4 regions of the Labrenzia sp. ATLA3 genome follow, and region 3 is predicted to be linked to each of the others. Evidence: riboswitches for the same ligand, from Rfam matches in the RefSeq annotation. Region 3 holds a riboswitch; each other region holds the start of a gene.

What was found. A riboswitch is a leader RNA that binds a small molecule or an ion and turns the genes downstream of it on or off. The one in region 3 is predicted to bind cobalamin.
Region 1: linked by a shared signal. The riboswitch ahead of nrdH (glutaredoxin-like protein NrdH) and the one ahead of AC2A6O_RS12910 (energy-coupling factor ABC transporter permease) in region 3 are both predicted to bind cobalamin.
Region 2: linked by a shared signal. The riboswitch ahead of AC2A6O_RS12145 (hypothetical protein) and the one ahead of AC2A6O_RS12910 (energy-coupling factor ABC transporter permease) in region 3 are both predicted to bind cobalamin.
Region 4: linked by a shared signal. The riboswitch ahead of cobU (bifunctional adenosylcobinamide kinase/adenosylcobinamide-phosphate guanylyltransferase) and the one ahead of AC2A6O_RS12910 (energy-coupling factor ABC transporter permease) in region 3 are both predicted to bind cobalamin.

The regions. Positions count from the first base shown of each region.
Region 1 covers NZ_JBXUKV010000005.1:86,568-90,762, reverse strand. Annotated here, with positions in the region: gene AC2A6O_RS14660 (LysR family transcriptional regulator) at 1-635, opposite strand, end outside; gene speB (agmatinase) at 742-1,794, opposite strand; cobalamin riboswitch at 2,117-2,328, shown strand; gene nrdH (glutaredoxin-like protein NrdH) at 2,436-2,657, shown strand; gene nrdI (class Ib ribonucleoside-diphosphate reductase assembly flavoprotein NrdI) at 2,679-3,083, shown strand; gene nrdE (class 1b ribonucleoside-diphosphate reductase subunit alpha) at 3,065-4,195, shown strand, end outside.
Region 2 covers NZ_JBXUKV010000004.1:151,421-155,615, forward strand. Annotated here, with positions in the region: gene AC2A6O_RS12125 (FecCD family ABC transporter permease) at 1-154, opposite strand, end outside; gene AC2A6O_RS12130 (ABC transporter substrate-binding protein) at 208-1,143, opposite strand; gene AC2A6O_RS12135 (ABC transporter ATP-binding protein) at 1,160-1,933, opposite strand; gene AC2A6O_RS12140 (DUF1636 family protein) at 1,930-2,337, opposite strand; gene AC2A6O_RS12145 (hypothetical protein) at 2,327-2,605, opposite strand; cobalamin riboswitch at 2,713-2,925, opposite strand; gene AC2A6O_RS12150 (S9 family peptidase) at 3,057-4,195, shown strand, end outside.
Region 3 covers NZ_JBXUKV010000004.1:312,107-316,301, reverse strand. Annotated here, with positions in the region: gene AC2A6O_RS12920 (ATP-binding protein) at 1-791, opposite strand, end outside; gene aroQ (gamma subclass chorismate mutase AroQ) at 1,417-1,941, opposite strand; cobalamin riboswitch at 2,211-2,421, shown strand; gene AC2A6O_RS12910 (energy-coupling factor ABC transporter permease) at 2,474-3,154, shown strand; gene AC2A6O_RS12905 (LysR family transcriptional regulator) at 3,352-4,195, opposite strand, start outside.
Region 4 covers NZ_JBXUKV010000001.1:80,153-84,347, reverse strand. Annotated here, with positions in the region: gene AC2A6O_RS00375 (cupin-like domain-containing protein) at 1-1,003, opposite strand, end outside; tRNA gene AC2A6O_RS00370 (tRNA-Asn) at 1,221-1,296, opposite strand; cobalamin riboswitch at 1,631-1,848, shown strand; gene cobU (bifunctional adenosylcobinamide kinase/adenosylcobinamide-phosphate guanylyltransferase) at 1,882-2,433, shown strand; gene cobW (cobalamin biosynthesis protein CobW) at 2,430-3,545, shown strand; gene cobN (cobaltochelatase subunit CobN) at 3,580-4,195, shown strand, end outside.

The sequences.
Region 1 (4,195 bases), on a different contig from region 3:
ACCCCATTCCAGTATCCCCGATGAACCCAGGGGTAGGCGTGGCAATCGGCGCTGGTGACGGCATCATCCGATGCCTGAAAAAGCGGGTGCGCCTGACCGCAATAAACGACATGTTCCTCACGATAAAGGGTCCGGTAAGCAAGGCTCGCCACCTTGATGTTGGACCCGCCGATGCCGACGTCCAGCTCGCGTTCCGCGACAGCCTTGGTGATGTCGTTGGGGCGCATGATTTTCAGGCTCAGCTCGATTTCAGGCGCCGTGCGGGAAAGCTCCTCAATCGCTTCGGAAACCTTCAGTTGCGGGTCGGTCGCCAAGCAGTCGACAATACCGACGGTTACCTTTCCAGACAGGCCGCTTCGAAGGCCGGACAACCGGGCGGAACTTGCCTCCAGCATGCCCGTCACTTCCAGACTGACTTCGTAAACTCGGCGCCCCTCTTGTGTCAGGGAAAACCCGCGGCGGCCGCGCTCGCAGAGTTTGGCCCCCAGCCGTCTCTCGAGCGCTGTCAGGTGATTGGATATCGTCGGCTGACTGAGTGAAAGCTCCATCTGTGCGGCGGAAATTCCGCCATTGCGCACAACGCATTCGAACACGCGCAACAGGTGAAGGTCGGACCCTGATATCTTCATGGACATAGGTTGCACCAAATGCCTGGGATCGCAATCCCCGGCACCGCATAGCCAAAGGCCCGCCATGGCGGGCGGGCCTTCGATGAACAGAAGACGACAATAGTCTCAGCTATCAGCCCTGCTCAAAGTGACCGGTGTTCACCATGAGGCAAAGGATCGTGTGCAGGACTTGCGCTGCAATCTGAGCCGTGTTGGTGCTCGGATCGTATTGCGGCGCCACTTCCACCACATCACCGCCAATGATGTTGAGCCCGTTCAGGCCGCGCAGGATCTGCTGCACCTCTCTCGGCTGCAGGCCGCCCACCTCGGGTGTTCCCGTTCCCGGGGCGAAGCCTGGATCTACGCTGTCGATATCGAAGGAGACATATGTCGGCCCGTCGCCAACGATCTTGCGCGCCTTTTCGATCAACCGGGGCATGCTCGCTTCGCCCACGTCTTCGGCATGAACCACGGTCATGCCGCTTTCATAAGAGAACTCCCAGAGATATTCAGCTGGACCGCGAATGCCGATCTGAATCGTTCGGCGCGGGTCCAGCACACCGTCCAGAACCGCAAGGCGGAACGGCCCACCGTGCTGGAACTTGGCCCCTTCATAGGGACCGGCGGTATCGCAATGGGCGTCGATGTGGATAAGCCCCACGGGCTCCTTTTCTCCCAGAGCCTTGAGGATCGACGCCGTGATGGAATGGTCACCGCCGACGCTTAGCGGACGCACACCTGCAGCAACAAGGCGGCGGTAGAAGTCCTCGATATCCTTGTGACACTGGGCAAGATCGAAACGGCTGAGCATGGGAACGTCGCCGATATCCGCGATTTTCGCCTTGCCCATCGGAGAGGTCTTGAGCACGTGGTCGTATGGGCCGATACGCTCGATGGTGCGCAGGGCTCGCGGGCCAAAGCGGGTGCCGTTGCGGTTGGTTACACCCAGATCCATCGGCACGCCGAGCAAGGCGATGTCCAGACCGCCGAAGTCGTCGGCGTCCTGAGCCTCCGGAAAGGCCCGCGCATCCAGAAAGCTCGGGATGCCTGCGAAAGGCCACTTGCGCTTGTCGCCATCACTGAACTGAGACCGGGCCACTTCCTGAAAATGCGGGTCAAAAATATCTCCGCCGGACGCATTGCCATACTTCTCTCGAAGGGCATCCAGATGCGCCTTGTCCACCATTTGAAATTCTCCTCCTGAAAACGCACGACCTTAATGGACCGCAGTCAGACTGTACTTGGGATTTTCCGGAAATGATCGCAACACTACGCGTCTGTTTCCAGTCAGCGATCTCGGCCAATGAATGCGAAACACAGCGACGTTTGAAACCGATGGTGGGTGTTTGCATCGTCGAAAATATGACCAACTGCGAAGCCCAGGCAATTGCCGCACGTCTCATATGACGCCTCCACATAACTTTGGGGAGAGATGTCTGCCCGCCATATTTCCCCACTCAAATTCCGTCGGCATGACGCTTCATATTGACTTGGTGATCGCACCTCATACTGTATCTAGTATTCAGGGTCCGGTGATTCCTTTGGGATTGCCGGCTAAGAGGGAAGCTGGTGCGCCTCATCCAAAGAGGCAAATCCGGCGCTGCCCCCGCAACTGTAAACGGCGAGCCGTCATCCAGAAAACCACTGGGAGATCCCGGGAAGGTGGATGACAGGGCTTTGACCCGTGAGCCAGGAGACCTGCCTTGAATAAACAACGTCAGCGGACGGCGGGTCCGGGCGACGCTTGATTGCGTGAGGTCGTGCTCATGCTCTCTCGTGCTTCCTGCCGTCCATCATCAAGAACACGTTCTTCGGGGTGCAAGAGACATGACCGTTACTGTTTACAGCAAGCCTTCCTGCGTTCAATGCAATGCGACCTACCGCGCGCTCGATCAGCGCGGCGTCGATTACACAATTATCGACCTGAGCGAAAATTCGGAAGCCTTTGAGCACGTGCAGTCTCTCGGCTACCGGCAAGTGCCGGTGGTGGAAGCAATGGGCGAGCACTGGGCCGGCTTCCGGCCGGACAAGATCGCGGCGCTCGGCTGATCCCGGCGCGGTGACGATGAAATGGGCACACTCGTCTATTTCTCCAGCGCTTCCGGCAACACGCATCGGTTCATCGACAAGCTGAAGGCTCCGGCGGTCCGTATTCCGCGCAACAAGACGGAAGCGTTGCCGATAATCCGGCAGCCCTACGTTCTGGTGCTGCCGACCTATTCGGACGGCGAAGGCCGGGGTGCTGTGCCAGGCCAGGTGATCCGGTTTCTCAACGATGCCGCGAACCGCTCTTTCCTCAAAGGTGTGATTGCCTCTGGCAATCGCAACTTCGGGCCCCTCTTTGCCTATGCCGGAGATGTCGTGTCGAAAAAATGCGGCGTTCCGCTGCTCTACCGTTTCGAGCTTGCCGGAACCGACACCGACCTCTGCCGCGTCCAACACGGGATGACAGAATTTTGGAAACGACAGTCCTAGAACGTCCGGCAAACCCGGCAGCTAATCTCGACTACCACGCGCTCAATGCGATGCTGAACCTCTACGACGCCGACGGCAGGATCCAGTTCGACGCCGACCGGCAGGCCGCGCGCCAGTATTTCCTTCAGCACGTCAACCAGAACACCGTGTTCTTCCACTCTCTGGAGGAGAAACTCGGCTATCTGGTGCGTGAAGGTTACTACGAACGCGAAGTGCTGGAACAATACGATCCAGCCTTCGTCAAGGCGATCTTCGAAGCGGCCTATGCCCGGAAGTTCCGTTTTCCGGCCTTTCTCGGCGCCTTCAAGTATTACACCAGCTACACGCTCAAAACCTTTGATGGCAAGCGCTATCTGGAGCGTTTCGAGGATCGGGTGGTGATGGTCTCGCTGACGCTGGCCGCCGGTGACGAGGACCTTGCCATGCGGCTGATGGACGAGATCATTTCCGGCCGGTTCCAGCCGGCGACACCGACCTTTCTCAACGCTGGCAAGAAGCAGCGCGGCGAGCTGATCTCGTGTTTTCTGTTGCGTCTTGAAGACAACATGGAATCGATAGGGCGGGGCATCAATTCCGCGTTGCAGCTTTCCAAGCGCGGCGGCGGCGTGGCGCTGCTACTGACCAACATCCGGGAGGCCGGAGCCCCCATCAAGGGGATCGAGAACCAGTCGTCCGGCGTCATTCCCGTGATGAAGCTTCTGGAAGACAGTTTCTCCTATGCCAATCAGCTCGGTGCACGCCAGGGTGCGGGCGCGGTCTATATCAACGCCCATCACCCGGACATCCTGAGCTTCCTCGACACCAAGCGCGAGAACGCGGACGAGAAGATCCGCATCAAGACCCTATCCCTCGGCGTCGTTATCCCGGACATCACCTTCGAACTGGCGAAGGAGGATGACGACATGTACCTGTTCTCGCCTCACGATGTGGAGCGGGTCTACGGTAAGCCGTTCTCGCAGATTTCCGTTACGGAAAAATACCGCGAGATGGTCGACGACCCGCGCATCCGCAAGAAGAAGATCCGAGCGCGCAGTTTCTTCCAGACCATCGCCGAGATCCAGTTCGAGAGCGGCTACCCTTACGTCCTTTTCGAGGACACCGCCAACCGGGCC
Region 2 (4,195 bases), 160 kb from region 3:
GGATCTTGAAGACAGTGCTGCCCGGAATGGCGACCGCGCCTGCGCCGATGGCGGCCACAATCGAAATACCCAGCAGCAGCATCCCGGCAAGAAGCAGAACGCCGGTGCTCCACCGCCGCCGGGATGCGTTGTGTTTTGCCGTCACCTCGGTCATGCCGGATCATCGCTTGTGCCCGCAACCGCGGTGAGAGGCATTGTCAGCAAGTCTCACTCTCCCCAGAAGGCTTCAGTGAGTTTGCCGACAGCCTTGAGGTTTCGCGGTCCCGGCGTTGCCTCGACATAATCCAGGACGACGAAGCGGTCGTTCTTGACCGCCGCAATGCCGGCCAGAGCTGGGTTGTTCTTCATGAAATCCCGTTTCTGGTCCGCCGTCACTTCGCCGTAGTTGACGATCACGACCATGTCCGGATCTTTCTCCACCACGGTTTCCCAATCGACCGTCGCCCAGCTCTTTTCGAAATCGTCCATGACGTTGACGCCACCGGCCGCCTCGATAAGCGCCGTCGGCATAGCATAGCGACCGGCGGTGAAGGGCTTGTCCTCACCGCTGTCGTAGACGAAAACCCGCAGCGGTTTCTCGCCTTCCGGCACCGTTGCCGCGATCCGCGCCAGTTCCTGCTTGTAGGCAGCGACAAGGTGCAGGGCCGTGTCCTCCACGCCGAAGATCTTCCCGAGATTGATCAGGTCGTTGTAAAGATCAGCCAGCGAAGCCTTGGGCTTGTCGCCGATATGGATGCAGGATTCGGTCAGCTCATAAACCTTGATCCCGAAGGGCTCCAGCGTTTCCGGCGTCACTTCGCCGCCAACCTTCATGCCATAGTTCCAGCCGGCAAAATAGAAATCCGCATCTGCCCCGATCAGCACTTCCTTGCTCGGATATTTTGACGCGAGTTCCGGAAGTTCGGCAACGCCCTCACGCATTTCCGCGTCCAGCGTCTTCCAGCCCGAAATGCCGGTATATCCAACCATGCGGTCGCGCAGACCAAGCACCAGCATCATCTCGGTCAGATTGACGTCGTTCGAAACAGCGGCTTTTGGCGGCGCTTCGAAAGTGACCGTACGACTGCAGCTTTTCACCGTGGTCTGGGCAAAGGCCGGAACAGTCAGAAGGGCGAGCGCAGCGCTCAGCAGTAGTCTTTTCATTGTGCTCTCCAGGGAGTCAAAGATGGAAGGTCAGGTAACGCTCACGACTGGCAGACAACTGCTCCAGGCGGACCTGTACCGAATAGGCTTGTTCAATGTTGCCGGGGGTCAGCACCGTTTCCGGCGCGCCATGGGCAACCAGCCGCCCCTCGTGCAGCAGCAGAACCTTGTCGCAGACGCGGCTTGCCAAATTGAGGTCATGCAGGCTTGTGACGATGGTGATGTTCAGATCAGAGATCAGCTCGACAATCTCGAGCTGATGGCGGATATCCAGATGGTTGGTCGGCTCATCCAGGACCAGCAGCTTCGGTTCCTGCGCCAGCGCCCGAGCCACCATCACCCGTTGCCGTTCACCGCCGGACAGCGTGCCAAAGGACCTGTCCGCGTAGGAGTGCAGATCCATTTTCCTGAGGCAGTCATCGACGATTTCAGCGTCCCGTTTGCCTGCATTGGCAATGCCGTTTGCGTGCGGCCGCCGACCAAGAACGACGATCTCGCGAACAGACAGGGCAAAGTCGGTCGGTTGCTCCTGCAGAACGGCGGCGATCGACCGGGCAGCCTCCCGGGCACTGAGGTGCCACAGGTCCGTACCATCCACCAGAATGCTGCCAGAGTGCGGTTTCAAGAAGCGGTAGAGCAGCCGCAGCAGGGTCGATTTGCCGGCACCATTGGCACCGGCAATTCCAAGAACCTCGCCAGCGGGCAGCTCGAAGCTGACCGGATGCAGAATGGTCCTGCCCTGCCCCGTCTTCCAGCTTGCCTCTCGGACGCAAAGATCGATCCCCGTCATGACAAGGCCGTTCCGTCAGCTTCCGAGACGATCATCGCCGCGGGGATGCGGCCCTGCGATGCGGTCCATCGTGTGCCGTGCCGGACGCCGGAAACGCCATATCCATTCTCTAGCTGGCGATAGCGCCTGGCGTAGTCGACCAGATCTTCTATGTCCGTTTCACCTGCATCGATATCACCGAAGAGGTAAATCGCCTCGCCCGTTGCCTTGTAGGCCGCTGTGCATCCACGCGAACAGCTTTCGATGTCGGCTGTACCGCTGATCTCGAAATCGTCACCAACGACCGGAACGGCCAATTGGAGAGCGCGCTTCAACTGGCTGACCAGTTCATATCCGGGCTGACACAGCTGGCCCTTGTGACGGCAGACGGTACTGACAAAAATCTTGTGCGGTTCATTGCTCATGGCGCACCTTTACAGCTTCCGTCCGCGAACGGACAGCATGGGGCGGCGCAGCGACAACCTTGCCACCATGGCTGCGCAAGAAGCTACCAGCTTGAAAGGAAAGAGGATGATCATTGTGTAATGTTATTACATTACTAATCCGATCGTTGGCAACAAGCTTTTGCCTGCCGTTCGGCACCATCGCGCGCAGCGCACGCATCGACAGCGGATCGGAAAGGGTCAAAAGGTTGGCAGGACTTGAGGTTTCAGCAGTCAATTTCCGGTTCATATCGCCCTCCGCGATTGCGCGGGGCAGTTTCGAACCGAATGTGCAACTTTGCCGGCAGGCGCCGATAGACCATGTCACTCACTCCGCCGGGGCACCCCGCCCGGGTTAAGGTTTAAGATGAAATGGCAGGTCTCCTGACTTGCGGGTCATGGCTTGCCTGATCCTTCCCGGGGTTTCCCCAGTGGCGCTTTCAGGTTTGCTCACCGCTCACAGTTGCGGGGGCAGTCACGGATTTGCAGCCTTTCGGCCTCGTCGCACCGTGTTCCCTTTTAATCCCGCTCCGAAATTCAGAGTCGGGAACCATCTCTTCCTAAGTGCTCGAACGCCTGGAAAATGTCAAAGACTTTCACCACCCACCTTGTCGTCCCGAAGCACAACAGATGCAGCCGTCCGGCGGCCTCGGCAGGATTGGCCTCTTGCCTTCACCGCTCAAAAATCCTACCTCGGATCCATGAAACAGGATGCCCTCCCCCCGCGCGCCACTGCGCGCCCCGTCACCCTTGAGACCCACGGCGTTGCTCGCCAGGACGACTTTGCCTGGCTGCGGGCAGACAACTGGCAGGAGGTCATGAAAGACCCTTCCGTGCTGGATGCCGATATCCGCGCCTATCTGGAAGCGGAAAATACCTACCAGGAAGCGCAGATGGCGCCGACGAAGGCTCTGCAGGAACAGCTTTTTGCTGAAATGCGCGGCCGCATCAAGGAAGACGACAGTTCGGTCCCCTCACCCGACGGCCCCTTCGCCTATGGCCTCAAATACGAAACTGGTGGCCAGCAACCGATCTTCTTCCGGACCCCGCGCGATGGCGGCGAGGAAACGGTACTTCTCCACGGCGACAAGGAAGCCGAGGGCACGTCCTATTTCCGGATCGGCGGTGTCAGCCAGTCGACGGATCACAAGCTCATAGCCTGGGCCTATGATGACAAGGGCTCGGAATATTATTCGCTCAGACTGCGCGACGCCGCGACGGCCAAAGATTTCGACTACGCCATCGAAGATACGGGCGGCGGCGGCGTTTTCTCCGAAGACAGTCGTTACGTGTTCTACGTTCGTCTGGACGCCAACCATCGGCCTTCAAAGCTCTTCCGGCACGAGATCGGCACCGACCCAGCCAGCGATGTGCTCGTCTACGAGGAAAAGGATGCCGGCTTCTTCATGGGGGTCGGCAAGACCCAGTCCGGTGACACCATCGTCATCGACATTCACGACCATGAGACGTCCGAAGTCTGGATGATCCCGGCAAGTGATCCGACTGCCGAACCGGTGCTCGTCGCAGAGCGCGAAACCGGCATCGAATATTCCATCGACGATCATGGCGACACGCTTTACATCCTGACCAATGCAGGTGGCGCCGAGGACTTCAAGATCGTCACCGCGCCCAAGAGCAACCCTGGCCGCCAGAACTGGTCGGACCTCGTGCCGCACAAGCCGGGGTGCCTGATCCTGTCCCACTGCGTCTACAAGAGTTTCATGACGCGGCTGGAGCGCGAGGACGGCCTGCCGCGCATCGTGATCCACCGGCTTGCGGACAAGATCGAACATTCCATCGCTTTCGACGAGGAGGCCTATTCGCTCGGCCTTGGAGGCGG
Region 3 (4,195 bases):
AACAGACCCTGGGCAACCGGAAAATAGGGTGTGCGCTTGTGGTGGGCGGATCCGAGAAAATTGAGAACCAGCGGTTGGTCCGTCTGTACTTTTTTCAGGAAGGCGCTCATCAGGCTCGACTTGCCGATGCCTGGCTCGCCTTCGATGAGGACGGTTTGCGCCAGTCCTGTCTTCGACGTCGCCCAGCTTTTTGCGAGCAGGCGCACTTCCTTCATGCGGCCCATGAAGAAACGAAGCCTCGGATCCTGGTCTCGCGGGTCGAACCGCGTAGAGGGAACGATTGCCGGCGACACCTCCCAGGCGATTTCCTCTTCGGTGCCGAGCTGAACTTTTCGCGCCATGAAGTTGCTGCGAAAGAGCGCCCGTGCATCTGCCGAGACCAGCAGGACATTTCCCGGTGCATGCTGTTCCAGTTGCGAGGCCTTGTCGTAAACCGGACCGGAAACAGCCAGGGGAGACATGTTTGGGCCGCTATCGAGAACGATGAAGCCTTCGCCGCTTGCAATGCCGCACCTCAAGCGAGCAGGGCACTTGAAACTGCTCCATTCAAAACTGCGGAGAACCTTCTGGGCCGCGAGCACCGCCCGCTCTGCATCGAGTTCGTGCGGATCGGGAACACCGAACGTCAGCACTTTCTGCCCCATTGGTAAATTTACCAGTTTGCCACCGAATTCGGAGGCTGCCACGGCGCACACCGTTGCGAAGCGGCGATCAAGCACCGCCAGCTGTTCTTCGCTCATCTGGTTGTATACGGCTGCCGGATCGTCGAAGCCGAAAACGGCAAGGCTCAATGATGCGCGGAAGGAGCCATGTGAACTATCAGGATCAGTCCATAAATCGCCGTTTCCTGAAGATTTTTCAGTATTACGGTCCGATGCTGTCTCAGTCTTTTCGGTAGAAGAGAGTTTCATTGCTACCCCGAAAATCCAAGAAAAATCCAGAATAAGAATCCGGTACTCGCGTCACTTAAACAATTTATAGTTGTTATCTCTTAACAACAAACCATAAAAGTTACCAAGAAACCAACAATGTCAAAAATACTATGCGTCAATGCGGATTTTGCGCATGGAGAGGCCATGCGCCGATTCAGTCTGGGGCTGGAAAGGCAGTCGTCGTGTCCTGCTAGCGTGCGCGCAGGCCACCGGCTCCGGAGACATGGTCTCCTTTGGCATTTCCCAAGATCGGAATTGCGTGCATGAGAGACGTTTGCAAAAGTCTGAGCGTCCAACACACTGTTCAAATTTTCACCCCGACTAAGGTGCGAGGTCTGAACACAAGCAGCTGAAGGGGCGTGCGTGTCTGCCGCCACTTCTCTGAGATTGGTGAGCGGCGTCAGCGGCAATCGTCTGTCGCGCGACTGCGAGAGTTGCTGGCGATCAATGAAAGCCATCGCCAGCAGGCTTCGAATGCGAATGCCTACTCGTGTACGTCTACGAGGCCCTCAAACAGGGCATTCCTGGCATCATCGGACAGGCATTCCACGGTGACCGCGTTCGTGAAGGCCTCTTTGTCGGAGGCTTCGACAGGGCTCTGCGCAAGCAAGGTCAGAATGTCGTTGCCGAGGCGAAGCAGTTCCGGGCGGACGTCCTTGATCAGGTCCGGAACGTTTTGCGGACGGGCTTCGCCGTCGTTCCACCTTTCGATCCAGCAGGTCTGAATATCCTTTGCAGCATCGATCTGCGCCTGGAAAAACAGGGTAACATTGTCGGCAGACAGGCCGTTCTCGACTGCCTTGGCACGGGCTGCCTCCAGAACCACCTTTTCTCTTGGCAGGTCCTCGACCGGCTTGTCGTTATCCGCCTTCCAGGCAGCAACCGACTGCATGAACGACAGGCGCTCGTTGATGGCGCCGAAGAGCTTTTCGGGCGCAGCCCAGCCGGGTGTGGCTGTGGCGGCGAGGAGGGATACCGCTAGAACGGTTATGGGAATCGATCTCAACATCCTCGAAGATTTTCACAAGTATCCATCCGCGACAAGTCTTAGGTTGTGATCCATGTCCGTTCAACCGAACGACCGGTCTCGGTGATCACGTCGAAGACGGCGGCGGCTGTGATCTTCAGAAGTGCGTTGTCGAGGGCCTGCTCGCGGTTTTCTGACGGGAGGTTCCTCACATTTCGTCTGTGTTGGTCTGGCGGCAAAATTGATGTGCATTGTCGCTTTCAGAGCAAATATGGCGAAAATTCGCTTGCTGTGCAGTGCCAATCCTTGCAAAAATGCCACCATGTGATGGTTTCGCCCGAACAAGCGTAAGGGCGGATGAAATGGGAACACGGTGAGGCGTACCCAACAGGGACCAAGACCGTGGCTGCCCCCGCAACTGTAAGCGAAGAGCCAAGCCCTTCAAGCCACTGGAGATATCCGGGAAGGCGGGCGGTGCAGAGACTCGCGAGCCAGGAAACCTGCCATCCAGCGGTCCCATCGGGCCGGTTTACAACATCTGCTCGCGCACGGAGGGTGCGCAAAGGAGAAACATATGCATATCGAACCGGGCATCGTCGACGGTGCCAAAATTGTGCTCAGCTACGGTACCGCAGCTGCTTCCTTCGGCCTTCTCGGCAAAATGGCGCTCGACACGATCCGCAAGAGCGGCGTTCTCAGTCTGGCCGTACGCTCCGTCATCACGACGGTTGCCGTCTTCTGCTTCTTTGAAATTCTGCCGCATTATCCGGTCGGGGTTTCCGAAGTTCACTTCATTCTGGGCTCCACCCTGTTCCTGATGTTCGGTGCCGGTCCGGCCGCTATCGGTCTGGCCGCGGGGCTTCTGCTTCAGGGTGCGTTTTTTGCACCTTTCGATTTGCCGCAGTACGGCATCAACGTCACCACGCTGCTTGTGCCGCTGTGGGCCGTCAGCCTTCTGGCCAACCGGATCATTCCGGAAAAGACCGCCTATGTTGACGTTTCCTACGCTCAGGCTCTGGCCCTTTCGACCACGTTCCAGACCGGTATCGTCGGCTGGGTTGCCTTCTGGGCATTCTACGGTCAGGGCTTTGGCGCCGAGAACATGGCGTCCGTCGGCTCCTTCGGCGTTGCTTACATGCTGGTGATCCTGGGTGAGCCGCTGGCCGACCTGGCTGTACTGGCTGCTGCCAAGACCCTGGCACCGCTGACCAAGAACCTTGCGTTTGAAAACCGTCTGCACGACGCGGCAGCCTAAGCCTCCAGGCTTCTGCTGATTTCAAACCACGAAGGGCGGCCTCGGGCCGCCCTTTTTGTTTGCCTGTGGGCCGGGCGAACCTGTCAGAGATCCGTAGCCGCTGTCGTGCGGATCTTCTTCCAGTTGGCGTCGGCCTTGGCGATATGGCCTGTTCCGGGCCGTCTCCGGGTTCCGTCAGTCGCGACATTCGGCAGGTTTCAAGGCTCTTCGTGGACGCTCGCGAGAATGTCGATAATCTGGTCGCGAAGCCAGGCATGAGGCGGATCTGAGGTCATCTTCCGGTTCCAGACCATGATAATCCGGGCCGGGTCCACGGGCATGGGAGGCAAGTAGATCTCCAGATCGGAAATGGGCGCCATCCGCCGTGCGAACTGGGTGGGCAGCAGCGCGATGAGATCCGATCCGGAAACGGCGCGGCAGACGCCGCCGAACACCGGTAGCGTCATCGCGACGCGCCGCTTTCTGCCGACGCGTGCCAATGCGGCGTCACCCATTGCGCTGCGCTGGCCTTGCGGAGAAAACAGCACATGTCCCAGGTCGCAGAAGAGATCGATAGGGATAGCCTCTCCAGGCGCAATGCCTGCGCGTTGGAGCCTCGGATGGTTCCTTCGGGCGACCACGCAAAAACTTGAGGTGAACATCTTCCTGCTTTGAACCCACTCCGGCAACGGCGCGGCAAGAATCATAGCCAGGTCGACCTGATATTCCTCAAGCGTGTTGATGTAGTTGTCCGGCACGAGATCAACCAGATGCACAAGCATTGACGGTGCGGTGTGTGCCAGATGGGCTGCAAGCCCGGGCATCAGCATCTCCGCAAAGTAATCGCTGCCGGAAATTCTGAAACTGGCCGTCGATGTTTCGGGTCTGAAGGTCTGCGGGCCTTTCAACAGGACGCTCAATGCTTCCAGATGATCGCGCAACGGCGCTTCCAGGCTTGCCGCAAACGCAGTTGGTTCGAGATGCTGTCCCTTGCGAAAGAAGAGCTCGTCCTCCAGGGCGGTGCGCAGCCTTGCAAGTGCGGCTGATACTGCAGGCTGCGAT
Region 4 (4,195 bases), on a different contig from region 3:
TGTTCGGTATTTGCAGCAGTTCCTTGAAAAATCGGCAAACCAGAGCAGCGCGGCTCGGTCTATAGGGCGATGAAATGAACGATTTCAGACCCCAGCCAATCCCGCCGACATTGGGAAGGGCGCGAATGGCGGTGTCATAGCTGCGCCGAACCAGCGCGGAATCGCTGTTCTTGAAGGAATGCAGCAATCCGCAGCGCTCCATATCTCGCTTGAATTCCTTCGAAACGACCGAGGTTTCGCGCTTCGTGAACGTCCAGTTGATGTTGATGTTCTCGTCTTCCTTGGCAACCACGCGGTGGTACCAAAGCGGCGGGAGGTAAAGAAGATCGCCTTCCTCCAGGTCGAATTTGTAAAACTGTTTGTTTTTCAGAAGTTTTTCTTCGTCTTTCAGAAGGGAAAAATTGGTGAACGGATAGCAGGGCAGCGGAGTGTCAGGCGATACGAGCACCCATTCCTTTCGCCCCTTAACCTGTACGGTGATGACATTCTCTGCGTTGGTATCGTAGTGAAATTCCGTTCGGTTGTTCCTGCTGTTCACCCAGAATCTCCAGGCGACGGAATCTTTCATTATCTGGTCAGAAGAGAGGACCTCCTTCAAAAACTCCGGCATCTCGATGTCCTGCTCAAGAACAGGTGACCGGCTTACGAAAAAGACGCCTCTGTCGCGAACGGATGGCAGGCTATGCAGGTCCGACCGCAGTCCTTTGGAAATCCATTTTTCTCGCGCTGGCCAGCTTTTAGCCAATCCCTTGATGAGCAAGGGCTGCTCCTTGTCACAGTAGCTTTCGAGAAACTCCGCATAACCGGGAGCTGCTGTGACTGCTGGAATGGATCGCTCTGTATCGCCGATCATTAGAGGTGTCCGGCTTTTGAGATCTGCAGGTGCATTTCTGGCGATGAAATTGCCCAGAAACCAACGCAAGTAACTTAACGTTATTTCACGATACGAGACGTCGTGGATTTTATCAAGAAAGGGACTCTCGTCATCGTCTCCTGCGCGCAATCACGCGAGAGCCGTCAGGGATCAACGGATGAATGTCGACGTGACGATAGGGAGATGTTCTGCCCCGGAACGCGGCTAACTTTTTCGGTCCGCGGCGATGTGACCTGTTGGTTGCAAGGCGCAAGAAAACCTTGCGGCATGCAATCGCGAACGGGAGAAACTCGTAGTTTCCAACCAATTTGAAGCGGACGTTTTGGGAAAAAAGAAGAGGTGGTGATGGCTCCCCAGGCCGGACTCGAACCAGCGACCCAGCGATTAACAGTCGCTTGCTCTACCAACTGAGCTACTGGGGATCACCACGCTCGGGGCCAGCGCGTTGCCGCCCCGTCGATGGAGATGCGTATATCAAAGGCTTCATCCGTTTGCCAAGCCCCCGAGGGTGTTTTTTTCATCGCGCCGTCATTTTTTTGAAGGCTATGTGGAAAACTCGATATATTTCAGAACGCTAGACCGACTGTGGAGCTTGGAAAACCCTACGTTCCGCGCTGTTTGATAGCGCCCTTGCGAGGCAATTGAGCAGTGCTATCGCCGGACTTTGACTCAAGATGGCGTAGGCGTGGGTGGATATGCCGGATCACCGGGGCAAGTGACCGAGTCTTTCTGCTGCTTGTGTCGGCCTCAAGATCCGTTTAGGAAGAAACCGACGGTTCCGGAACAGGCAATGCCCGATCCGGATGAAACGGGAATCCGGTGCGGACTTTTTCAAGTCCAGGTCCGGAGCTGCCCCCGCAACTGTGAGCGGTGAGTGGCTGTACGAAAACCACTGGCGTCCTTATGGGGCCGGGAAGGGGTACAGACCGCGCTGAGCCGCAAGCCAGGAGACCGGCCGTCGCATTGGCAACCCTATGGCGCTGTCGGGCGGACGGCTGGGAGAAGGAATGACGCATTCAACTGGCGAGAGGACGACACTGGTCCTCGGCGGTGCCCGCTCCGGCAAAAGCCGGTTGGCGGAAAAGCTCGCCCATGAAACCGGTCTGCGGAAAATCTATGTCGCAACTGGCGCTGCCCACGACGATGAAATGGCCAGTCGCATCGCCGCCCATAAAGATCAGCGCGGCCCGTCCTGGCACACCGTGGAAGAACAGCTCGATCTGGTTTCCGTTCTTCAAGGCGAATGCGGAGCAGACCGCGTGGTTCTGGTCGATTGCCTCACGCTCTGGCTTTCCAATCTAATGTTCGCTGACAAGGACGTTTCGGCTGAAACTGCGCGACTGTCCTCCGTTCTGAGGGATCTGAGCGGCCCTTGCGTCTTTGTTTCCAACGAAGTCGGCATGGGAATTGTGCCGGAGAACAGACTGTCGAGGTCGTTTCGCGATGCGCAAGGGCGTTTGAACCAGGATATGGCACAGGAGTGCCACCAGGTCGTCTTTGTCGCTGCGGGGCTGCCGCTGCTTTTGAAACCCAATTCACAACCGGATATCAAACTATGACCACTTCTTCCTTGCAGCCCGGCGCGAAAATACCGGCAACCATTGTCACTGGGTTTCTGGGCGCCGGCAAAACCACGCTGATCCGCAACTTGCTTACCAACGCCAATGGCAAACGGATCGCGTTGATCGTCAACGAATTCGGTGACATGGGATTCGACGGCTCTCTGGTAAACGGATGCGCGGACCCTGATTGCGCCGCAGAGGAAGTGGTTGAGCTGACCAATGGCTGCATCTGCTGCACCGTTGCCGACGATTTTCTCCCGACCATGGAAATGCTGCTCGCGCGGGACAATCCGCCGGAGCACATTGTCATCGAAACTTCCGGTCTTGCGCTGCCGCAGCCGCTTGTGCGGGCCTTTTCCTGGCCGAGCGTGAAACCGAAAGTAACGGTCGATGGGGTTGTGACCGTGCTTGACGCTGCCGCACTCGCCGAAGGCCGGATCGCACTTGATGAGGATGCGCTTGCTGCACAGCGTGCTGCTGACGAAGCCCTGGATCACGACAGTCCGGTCGAAGAACTCTTCCATGACCAGCTGCGGTGCGCCGATCTTGTTGTGCTGAACAAGGCCGATCTCGTTTCGGAAGACGCCCTGAAACAGGTGCACGAGAAGATCGCCGCCGATGTCCGTCCAGCCGTTCACGTGGTGGCATCCGAAAACGGCACGCTCCCGATTGAAGTTCTGCTCGGTAGGGGCTCTGCTGCCGAGGACGACATGACGGACCGTCACGAACATCATCACCACCATGATGACCATCATGATCACGACGATGACCACGACCACGACCACGATGATGACCACCATCACCACGATCATCACCATCACGATGATTTTGAAAGCCACGTGCTGGACGTCTCGTCCTTCGTGAGCCTGAAAGAGGCCGAGACAAAGGTTCTTGAAGCCATGACGCAAAAAGGTGTTCTGCGCATCAAGGGTTCCGTTAAGATCGAGGGCAAGGCGGCGCCGGCAATGGTGCAGGCCGTTGGTCCACGGGTCGAAACCTGGTTCGCCGCTGGAGCCGAAAGAAGCGGCAAGCTTGTCGTGATTGGTCTGAAAGGTCTGGATCTGGCTGCGGTGCGTGGTCTGCTGGGTGAATTGACGGCTGCTGCCTGACACGCTGAAAACAAGCCGGAAATAAAGACCAAGCATGCACATTCTTGCCAGTCAGACACGCCGGATCGATGACGGTGGAGACGCGGTCGATCTCGGCCAGTCTCCGGCCGACATTCTGTTCCTGTCCGCTGCGGACACCGAACTGGGCAGCTTTGCCGCGGCGCAAGGTCGTCTCGGGGCGGGCCGGGCAGAGCTACGGCTCGCCAACCTGATGGCCCTGTCGCATCCCTACTCGGTTGATCTTTATGCGGAACAGACGGTTCGTGGGTCCCGGTTGATTGTTTTGCGGATTCTGGGCGGAGTGGAATACTGGCGCTACGGCCTGGAGAGGTTCGAAGAGGAAGTCCGTGCGAACGGTATCGATCTGATTGTCGTTCCGGGTGACGACAAGTGGGACGAAGACCTGACGTCGCGGTCCACCAGAACATCGGCCGAAGTGCACCGTTTCTGGCGGTACTGTGTCGAAGGCGGAACGGAAAATTACGCCAACGCCCTGAGATACGCAGCCTATCTGATTGGAAAGGGCGAAGAACCGGCGCATCCGGTGCCCCTTCCTCGTGCCGGAATTTATCTTGCCGGGAAAGCAGCACCCGACATTGCACAATTGAAGGCATCCTGGCGTGACCCTGCCAGACCGGTGGCCGCAATCA